3 regions of the Comamonas sp. HJ-2 genome follow, and region 1 is predicted to be linked to each of the others. Evidence: predicted binding sites of a transcription regulator. Region 1 holds the regulator's gene; each other region holds the start of a gene.

Evidence for each region. Region 1 encodes LexA, which represses DNA repair genes until DNA is damaged. Its sites were predicted from a motif close to ACTGTATNNNNATACAGT; they were not measured.
Region 2: recA (recombinase RecA) is a predicted target of LexA. The motif match lies at 1,957-1,974, and genes of this name have one in related genera.
Region 3: ACWGXF_RS00225 (DNA topoisomerase IV subunit B) is a predicted target of LexA. The motif match lies at 1,776-1,793, and genes of this name have one in related genera.

The regions. Positions count from the first base shown of each region.
Region 1 covers NZ_JBSIFD010000005.1:153,194-156,470, reverse strand. Annotated here, with positions in the region: gene ACWGXF_RS06550 (hypothetical protein) at 318-740, opposite strand; gene lexA (transcriptional repressor LexA) at 910-1,581, opposite strand; gene ACWGXF_RS06540 (asparaginase) at 1,664-2,644, shown strand; gene adk (adenylate kinase) at 2,907-3,277, opposite strand, start outside.
Region 2 covers NZ_JBSIFD010000003.1:243,401-246,677, forward strand. Annotated here, with positions in the region: gene ACWGXF_RS04565 (hypothetical protein) at 1-74, opposite strand, end outside; gene recX (recombination regulator RecX) at 134-604, opposite strand; gene recA (recombinase RecA) at 790-1,899, opposite strand; gene ACWGXF_RS04580 (MarR family winged helix-turn-helix transcriptional regulator) at 2,038-2,529, shown strand; gene ACWGXF_RS04585 (response regulator) at 2,639-3,277, shown strand, end outside.
Region 3 covers NZ_JBSIFD010000001.1:52,656-55,932, forward strand. Annotated here, with positions in the region: gene ACWGXF_RS00225 (DNA topoisomerase IV subunit B) at 1-1,742, opposite strand, end outside; gene ACWGXF_RS00230 (MFS transporter) at 2,162-3,277, shown strand, end outside.

The sequences.
Region 1 (3,277 bases):
ACAAGGAGTTTAGAAGGCTGCAAGGCTTGTGCGAAATGCGTTCTGGCGGACAGGCACAGGCAGAACATCAGCAAATAATTTACATGGCAATCCAGATCGTTCGGCGCCAATATAGAGGGCCTGCTCTGGCGACATCGAGTTTTTGCCTATGCACTGCTGGCAGAGTTGTCTGGCGCCATATCTGCCGGCCGATGGGCCAAGAGCGTTGAGGTGGCTTCCTGTTGGATGCAATGGAAGCTTTGTTGCATCGCCTGCAGACCTATCGCGGGTCAGGCTCGGAGCTGCACGAGTGCAGGCAGTCAAACCTCACTGTGCTTTCAGACTTGCGGGGTTGTTTGCTCATGGAGTGCCATACGCTCCAGCGCGGCACAGACATCGGCCATGCGTCCGCAGATCAACAGGCATTCGGGCTGACTGCGCGGCTCACGCTGCACGATCTTGAGAAGTCGTGGAGAAGCTGCTTGCCTAGACTCGTCGGTTATTGGCGATTGCAGCTCTGGTGTCGCTGCAAAAGCCTGAGGACAAAGCGTATTGCTGCCTAGACGACTGCGACCGCGGTTGGCGCGCATGACAGGAATGCTGATCTGCTTCGCCTTTGGGCGATTGCTAGTGAAGGATACAGGTTCTGCAGCGGCTTCGCTTGCATCATCAGAGCAGAAGTTCGGGTTGAGCGACAGCGTGGCAGGCTGCCCTTTAAGGGTCAGGCGTGTCAAAGCCTGCAGTGATGTGGCGAATCCCATTTGGCAACTCCTCTTGATGACCTTGCGGCATGGATAAGGGCAGGATTGCGTTCTTCAGGCAAAGCTCCGCCCAGGGCGAAGCTCAACGGCTTCGCGCCTACCACCTGGGCTTGAGAGGGAAAGAGGCCCGGTGCCTCCGCTGCATAGGCGTAGGGACGCCGTCTGCCCGTTACATGAACATGCTGTTGCGGATAAGGCCTACGGCCAGGCCTTCGATGGCGAATGGCTCTTCAGGATCGACGTGAATGATCTTGTAGTCGGGGTTCTCGGGCAGCAGCTCGATGCCCTGAGGCGTGCGCTTGAAGCGTTTGACGGTCACGTCGTCACCGAGGCGGGCCACCACAATCTGGCCGTTGCGCGCTTCATGCGTAGCCTGTACCGCCAGCAGGTCGCCGTCCATGATGCCCGCGTCACGCATGGACATGCCGCGGACCTTGAGCAGGTAATCGGGCTTGGCGGCAAACAGGCTGGGCTCGACCGAATAGCTCTGATCGATATGTTCCTGGGCCAGAATAGGCGAGCCGGCAGCGACGCGGCCGACCAGGGGAAGCACCAGCGGGGCCAGGGCTGTGAGCGGTAGCGCAAAGCTGGCACCACGTGCCGCATTGATGTTGCGCACGGTATCGGCGCGCAGGCGAATACCGCGCGATGTGCCGCTGACCAGATCTATGACGCCCTTGCGGGCCAGTGCCTGCAAATGCTCTTCTGCAGCATTGGCCGACTTGAAGCCAAAGGTGCTGGCAATCTCGGCCCGGGTAGGGGGCGCACCCGTGCGAGCGATGCTGGACTGGATGAGGTCCAGAATCTGCTGCTGGCGGGGAGTGAGCTTGGGGTGGTCCATGGGCATTCCTTGATCGATCGATGATGAATACTGTGTGTTCATCCAGTACCTGTATTTTTAATCAGTTTGAAGAGGACTGCAAGTGGAACGTGACAAAAATATCGTCATTCTGGGCACCGGTGGCACGATTGCCGGTGTTGCCGAGCAGGCGGGCACCAGTGTGGGCTACCGTGCGGCCCAACTGGGCGTGGCTCAGCTGCTGCAGGCCGTGCCGGACCTGGAGCTCGTTGCTTCTGCGTCGCTGCAGGTGGAGCAGCTGGCGCAGCTGGACAGCAAGGATATGGATCACGCGACCTGGCATGCACTCGCGCTGCGATGTGCCGAGCTGCTCGCTCGTGATGACGTGAGCGGCATCGTGATCACCCATGGCACCGACACGCTGGAGGAAACCGCCTGGTTTCTGCAATGTGTTCTGCACCCGGCAAAGCCCGTGGTACTGACCTGCGCCATGCGCCCGGCCACAGCCATTTCGGCTGACGGCCCCGGCAATCTGCGCGATGCCGTGGCCTGTGCGGCCGACATGCAGGCTGCTGGCCGCGGTGTGCTTGCCGTGGTGGCGGGCCGGGTGTTCAGTGCACGCCAGGTGCGCAAGGTGCATCCTTACCGTGTGGATGCCTTCGATGGCAGTGGTGCCGGCCCGCAGGGCTGGGTGGAAGAGGGGCGGCTGCGCTGGGCAACAGGCGGGCTGCCGGTCGTTGCGGCCAGCTCCACTGCAATCGCTTTACCGCCCGCAGATCACTGGCCCCTGGTGGAGCTGCTGCACAGTCATGCCGGCTGCAACAGTGCCGTAGCGCTGGCGGTGATGCAGGCCTGGTATGCGGCAGGCGTGCGTGCCGTGGTGGTGGTGGGCACGGGCAATGGCACGGTCCATCAGGCATTGGCGCCAGCCCTGGACTGGGCGCAGGCGCAGGGCATGGCTTTGCGCATCACGACCCGGTGCGAGGAGGGGCAGGTGGTGCGGGCCGAGGGAGCGGGGGATGGCCGTGTGAGCAGCCTGCCGGCGGCCAAGGCCAGAATCAGCCTGATGCTGGAGCTGATGGGCTGGCCTCACGCATTGGATTGATGCTCTTATTATGAGAGCGGTCAGCCTGCGTTAATAAAGAGTATTTATGGTGTTTTTACCTGAAGTCCAATGAATGTAGGCGCAGGCAGCTATGAATATTGATGGCTGCAATGCCATCCTTGGTGCAGCTATCCCGCCGGCCGGAAGGCCGGGAGCGCGAGCTTCAAAAACAAAAAAGGCCGGTGAAGACACCGGCCTTTTTTGCCCAGAGATGCCTGGCCGCGAAAGTCGGCAAGGCTCCATGAGCGAGTGATCAGGGCGATCAGGAAGCCAGAGCGGCCAGAGCGCGTTCGGTGATTTCTTCCACGCTGCCTGTGCCGCTGATGGCGCGGTACTTGGGGGCCGCTGCTGCATCGGCCTTGGCCCAGTTGCTGTAGTAGTCCACCAGAGGACGTGTCTGGCTGCTGTAGACGTCCAGGCGCTTCTTGACGGTTTCTTCCTTGTCGTCTTCGCGCTGAACCAGGTCTTCACCGGTCACGTCGTCCTTGCCTTCCACCTTGGGAGGGTTGAACTTGACATGGTAGGTGCGGCCCGAGGCGGGGTGGCTGCGGCGGCCGCTCATGCGTTCGATGATGGCGTCGAAGGGCACATCGATTTCCAGCACATAGTCCAGCTTCACGCCGGCGGCCTTCA
Region 2 (3,277 bases), on a different contig from region 1:
AGCAGCGATTTTCCGGCACTCAGGCCCACGCGCAAGGCGGATGGGGCGTCAGGGGGTTGCGAAGCAGTCAGCACGTGGGTCCCTCCGGTGTAAGAAGCGGTTCCTCGTCCAGCAGGAGGGAGCTGGCTGCAGCTCAGTCTTCGCTGTCGGGTGCTGCGCAGTATGGGGCATCGCGCAACACGCGTGAAGCCACGTCTGCCGAAAAGCCCCGCGACGCCATGAAGCGCAGCTGTTTAGCCTTTTCCTTGATATCGGCAGGCGGCGTACCAAAGCGCTTGCGCCACAGCTCGCGGGCGCGTTCCAGCTCGGTATCGCGCAGTTGCTCGCTCGCGTTGCGCACCACTTCATCGTCCAGCCCTTTGCTGCGCAACTCCTGCACCAGCCGTGCCGTGCCAAAGCGGCTGGACTTGCTGTGAATGACGGAATCCACCACCCGCTGCACACTGATGAAGCCGCGCTTTTCCAGCTCATCAAGAATGGCCTGCAGGTCATCGCCCTCTTCCACATACGGCGCCAGCTTGCGCTGCAGCTCCAGCCGCGAATGCTCGCGCTGCGCCAGCAGCTTGAGGGCGCGGCCCTTGAGTGAAAGTTTGGCAAAGCTCACGACGCATCTCCAGAAACAAAAAGGCGCAGGACGAACCTGCGCAAAGATGGCAAACCTTTTGAGCCATGAGGCCCGCACTCAAACACTGGCGCTCACCAAGCCAGGGACATCAAGCAGGGGCCGCACCCGCAGCGAGGCTGTAGTCCCCTTTCGCGAAAGGCGCATGGCGCCTCAGGGTGACTGAATCAACCTTCAATCACGCCGTCCTTGTCCACCTTGCCCTTGCCGCCCTTGGCAGGCTTGGCCTCGGCAGCCGCAGCACCGTCCACGGGCAGCAGCTTGATGCCCAGGCTCTCGCGAACCTTGTTTTCGATCTCAATGGCCAGCGCGGGGTTCTCGCGCAGGAATTCACGCGAGTTGTCGCGGCCCTGGCCGATTTTTTCGCCGTTGTAGGCATACCAGGCACCGCTCTTTTCCAGAATCTTGGCGTTCACGCCCATGTCCAGAATCTCGCCTTCGCGGCTGATGCCTTCGCCAAACAGGATGTCGAACTCTGCCGTCTTGAAGGGGGGCGAGACCTTGTTCTTCACGACCTTGACCTTGGTTTCGTTGCCGATGGCCTCGTCGCCCTTCTTGATGGTGCCGGTGCGGCGGATATCCAGACGCACGGAGGCATAGAACTTCAGCGCATTGCCGCCGGTGGTGGTCTCGGGCGAGCCGAACATCACGCCGATCTTCATGCGGATCTGGTTGATGAAGATGACCATGCAGTTGGTCTTCTTGATGGTGGCCGTCAGCTTGCGCAGGGCCTGGCTCATCAGACGGGCCTGCAGGCCGGGCAGGGCATCGCCCATCTCGCCTTCGATTTCGGCCTTGGGCGTCAATGCGGCCACCGAGTCGATGACGATCAGGTCCACGGCACCCGAACGCACCAGACTGTCGCAGATTTCCAGAGCCTGCTCACCGGTGTCGGGCTGGCTGATCAGCACGTCGCTGAGGTTCACGCCCAGCTTCTGGGCATAGCTGGTGTCCAGCGCATGTTCGGCGTCGATAAAGGCGCAGGTGCCGCCCTGCTTTTGCATCTCGGCAATGACCTGCAGCGTCAGCGTGGTCTTGCCCGAGGATTCGGGACCGTAGATTTCGATCACGCGGCCACGGGGCAGACCACCTACGCCCAGCGCGATGTCCAGACCCAGGGAGCCGGTGGAAACGACCTGAATGTCTTCGATGGCCTCACCTTCACCGAGCTTCATGATGGTGCCCTTGCCGAACTGCTTTTCGATCTGGGCCAGGGCTGCAGCCAGGGCTTTGGCTTTTTCGCTGTTGGCGTCGTTGGTCTTGGCGATGGCGTTCATATCAGGCTCCGAAGTAGGTGAATGACTGTCTGTGGCCAGTCCTGTTTTTGCATTCAGGCTGGATGCTTGAACAGTAGTTTAGATGCAGATACTGCAGATTTATTTAAATATTTAGTCAGTTTGCCTTACTATTCATCCATGTCAGAAATCGCCCCCGTCACCCCGCCCGCCGATGCCTGGCGCCAGACCCATCTGGGCCGTTTGCTGGGCCATGCCATGCGCCGCTTCGATGCGCGCGTGCTACAGCTCATGGCGCGTGCAGTGGAGGTGCCGCTGGCGCTATCCAATCTGGCGGCGCGCGACAAGGTGGGGGCAGCCCATATCCACATCACGCGCCATCTGTCGCTGGCAGGCGACCGGCTCACCGATCTGGCCGACAAGGCCGGCATGACCAAGCAGGCCATGGCCGATCTGGTGGCGCAGTGCGAAGCCTGGGGCCTGGTCACGCGCGAGGCCGATCCGCATGATGCGCGCGCCAGGCGCGTGCGCTTCACCGATGCGGGTCTGGCCTGGCTGCAGGCTTTTCACGACGCCGTAAGCCAGGCCGAAGCCGAATTTCGCGAAGCCGTGGGCGCGGATGTGGCCACCGTGGTCGCGCTGGGCCTGGAAGCCTATGCCGAAGGCTACTGAGATTCGACGCCTGTAAGCGACTGTCGAGAATTGCCCCGAACGGCCATGAGCCATCCCTACAATGGCAGCAAAAGTGCAAACAGGCACACATAACAAGCAGGAGACACACATGCGCATACTGATTGCCGAAGACGACCAGGTGCTGGCGGATGGCCTGCTGCGCACGCTGCGCAGCTCGGGCGCCGTCGTCAGCCATGTGGCCAATGGCAGCGAGGCCGATACCGCCTTGCTGACCAGCAGCGAATTCGATTTGCTGATTCTCGATCTGGGCCTGCCAAAGGTGCACGGCCTGGAAGTGCTCAAGCGCCTGCGCGGGCGTGGCGATGCGCTGCCGGTGCTGATTCTCACGGCCGCCGATTCGATCGAAGAGCGCGTACAGGGCCTGGACTATGGTGCCGACGACTACATGGCCAAGCCGTTTGCGCTGTCCGAGCTGGAAGCACGCGTGCGCGCCCTCACGCGTCGCGGCATGGGCGGCGCCAGCTCCACCATCAAGCATGGCCCGCTGGTCTATGACCAGACCGGCCGGGTCGCCACCATAGACGGCAAGATGGTGGAGCTGTCGGCGCGCGAGCTGGGCCTGCTGGAGGTGCTGCTGCAGCGCGCAGGCCGCCTGGTCAGCAAGGACCAGCTGGTGGAGCGCCTGTGCGAATGGGGCGAGGAGGTGAGCAACAATGCCATCGAGGTCTATATCCACCGCCTGCGCAAGAAAATCGAGAAAGGCCCGATCCGCATCGCCACCGTGCGC
Region 3 (3,277 bases), on a different contig from region 1:
CGCGGCACGCCGTCCTTGGCGCATTTCTCGATGATGGCATCGAGCTCGCCCGCATCCAGCGCATAGACCTTGATGGCGGGCTTTTTGCCGCGCGCCGGCACGTCCACCCGGAACAGCGGCGGCAGCGCCACATGGATGTGGCCGGCCTCGATGAGCTTGGGGAAATGCTTGAAGAACAGCGTCAGCAGCAGCACCTGGATGTGCGAGCCGTCCACGTCCGCATCCGAGAGAATGCAGATCTTGCCGTAGCGCAGGCCGGACAGGTCGGGCTCGTCATTGGGGCCATGCGGGTCCACGCCGATCGCCACCGAGATATCGTGGATTTCGTTGTTGGCGAACAGCCGGTCGCGGTCCACCTCCCAGGTGTTGAGCACCTTGCCGCGCAGCGGCAGGATCGCCTGGGTTTCCTTGTCGCGGCCCATCTTGGCGCTGCCGCCCGCAGAGTCGCCCTCGACCAGGAACACCTCGTTGACGGCGATGTCCTTGCTCTCGCAATCGGTCAGCTTGCCGGGCAGCACGGCCACGCCGCTGCCCTTGCGCTTTTCCACCTTCTGGCCCGCCTTCTGGCGGGTCTGGGCCGCCTTGATGGCGATCTCGGCCAGCTTCTTGCCCCAGTCCACGTGCTCGTTGAGCCACAGCTCCAGCGCCGGGCGCACAAAGCCCGAGACCAGACGCACGGCATCGCGCGAATTCAGGCGCTCCTTGATCTGGCCCTGGAACTGCGGGTCCAGCACCTTGGCGTTGAGCACATAGCTGGCGCGCGCGAACACGTCGTCGGGCATCAGCTTGACGCCCTTGGGTAGCAGCGAGTGCATGTCGATGAAGGCCTTGACGGCCTGGAACAGGCCGTCGCGCAGGCCGCTGTCATGCGTGCCGCCCGCCGTGGTCGGAATCAGGTTGACATAGCTTTCGCGCAGCGGCGCGCCATCTTCGGTAAAGGCCACGCACCAGGCCGCGCCCTCGCCTTCGGCAAAGCTGTCGTTGTTCTTGTCGGCAAAGCCCTCGCCCTCGAACAGGGGAATGACGGGCTCGCCATTCAGGCTCTGCGCCAGATAGTCGCGCAGGCCGCCCTTGAACTGCCAGCTCTGGGTGTCGCGCGATTTTTCGTTGACCAGCGAAACGGCCACGCCGGGCATGAGCACGGCCTTGCTGCGCAGCAGATGCACCAGCTCGCCCATGGGCAGGGCCGAGGATTCGAAGTATTTGGCATCGGGCCAGGCACGTACCGTCGTGCCCTGCTTGCGCTCGCCGGCCTGCAGAGGGCGCACCTTGAGCGGCTCGATCACATCGCCGCCCGAGAACACCAGCGTGGCCACCTGGCCGTCGCGATGCACCTGCACCTCCAGGCGCGTGGCCAGCGCATTCGTCACCGAGACGCCCACGCCATGCAGACCGCCCGAGAAACTGTAGGCGCCGCCATTGCCCTTGTCGAACTTGCCGCCCGCGTGCAAACGGGTGAAGACCAGCTCCACCACGGGCGCCTTTTCCTCGGGATGCAGACCAAAGGGAATGCCGCGCCCGTCGTCCTCCACACTATAGGAGCCGTCGGCGTGCATGGTGAACTTGATTTTCTTGCCGTAGCCGGCAAGCGCCTCGTCGGCCGCGTTGTCGATCACCTCCTGCAGGATGTGCAGGGGGTTGTCGGTGCGCGTATACATGCCGGGACGCTGTTTGACAGGCTCCAGACCCTTGAGAACGCGGATCGAGCCTTCGGAATATTCGTTGGACGGTTTGACTGCCATGGGGGCGGATTGTAGTGGCCTCTCCGAATGAGAGCTGGATAAATTCACAGTTGTTTACTCCCAATACTCTTGCACAAAGCCCGAACATCTGTCTTGGCAACGTGTTTTTACCGGGTCTTCATCGCTGCGGATACTCTGAAAACAATAGCATTTACCGCTTGCCATTCATGCGTTATGGATAGTTTCAAATCAATATCCATTACACGGATTGCGCAAAGCGCTCACTTTTTATTTTTTTCTGCCCAGCTCCGGCTCCCGCGCCGCAGCTTGCCGGTCACGCATTCTGGCAGGGCAGCCTGCCACGCATGTGACGGCCTGTGCAGGCGCAAAACAGCTTGTTTCGTTAAAGTGACAAGTTGACCGCACCCCAAGCCTTTTTTCGCACACACGGCATGACTACAAAGACAACTCAAGCCCCCATGTCCATGGCGCAGATTCTTCTGTGCGGTGGCGCCATCGTCACGCTCTCCATGGGCATACGCCACGGCTTCGGCCTGTGGCTGCAACCTATCACCCAGGAGATGGGCTGGACGCGCGAGAACTTTTCCCTGGCCATTGCCGTGCAGAACCTGTCCTGGGGCATCTTGGGCATCTTTGTCGGCATGCTGGCCGACCGCATCGGCGCCTTCAAGGTGCTGATCGGCGGCTCCATCCTCTATGCGCTGGGCCTGGCCGGCATGGCGCTGTCTCCCGATGCCACCGTGTTTTTGCTGACCGCCGGCGTGCTGATCGGCGCGGCCCAGGCCGGCACCACCTATGCCGTGATCTACGGCGTGCTGGGCCGGCAGATTCCCGTGGCGCGGCGCAGCTGGGCCATGGGCGTGGCCGCGGCAGCGGGATCGTTTGGCCAGTTCTTCATGGTGCCCGTGGAAGGCAAGCTGATCGCGCAGTTCGGCTGGTCCAATGCCTTGTTGATACTGGCGCTGTTCGCGCTGCTGATCGCCGCCCTGGCCTTTGGCCTGCGCGAGCCGGGCTTTGGCGGCAGCACGCCCATCAAGCGCGAGCAGACCGTGGGCCAGGCGCTCAGGGAAGCCTGGACCTACCCCAGCTTTCTGCTGCTGATGGCGGGCTACTTTGTCTGCGGCTTCCAGGTCATGTTCATCGGGGTGCACATGCCCAGCTATCTGAAGGACTTCGGCATGGCGCCCCATGTGGCCAGCTATTCGCTGGCACTGGTCGGCCTGTTCAATATCTTCGGCACCTATCTGGCCGGCAATCTGGGCCAGAAGCTGCCCAAGCGCTACCTGCTGTCGGGCATCTACGGTCTGCGCTCGGTGGCCACCGTGGCCTTTTTGCTGGCACCGCTGTCGCCCTGGTCGGTCTATGCCTTCTGCGCCGCCATGGGCTTTCTGTGGCTGTCCACCGTGCCGCTGACCAATGCCACCATCGCCCAGATCTTCGGCGTGCAGCATCTGTCCATGCTGGGCGGCTTTGTCTTCTTCAGCCACCAGATCGGCAGCTTCCTGGGCGTATGGCTTGGCGGCTATCTCTACGATATCAACGGCAACTACGATATGGTCTGGTACATCTCGATT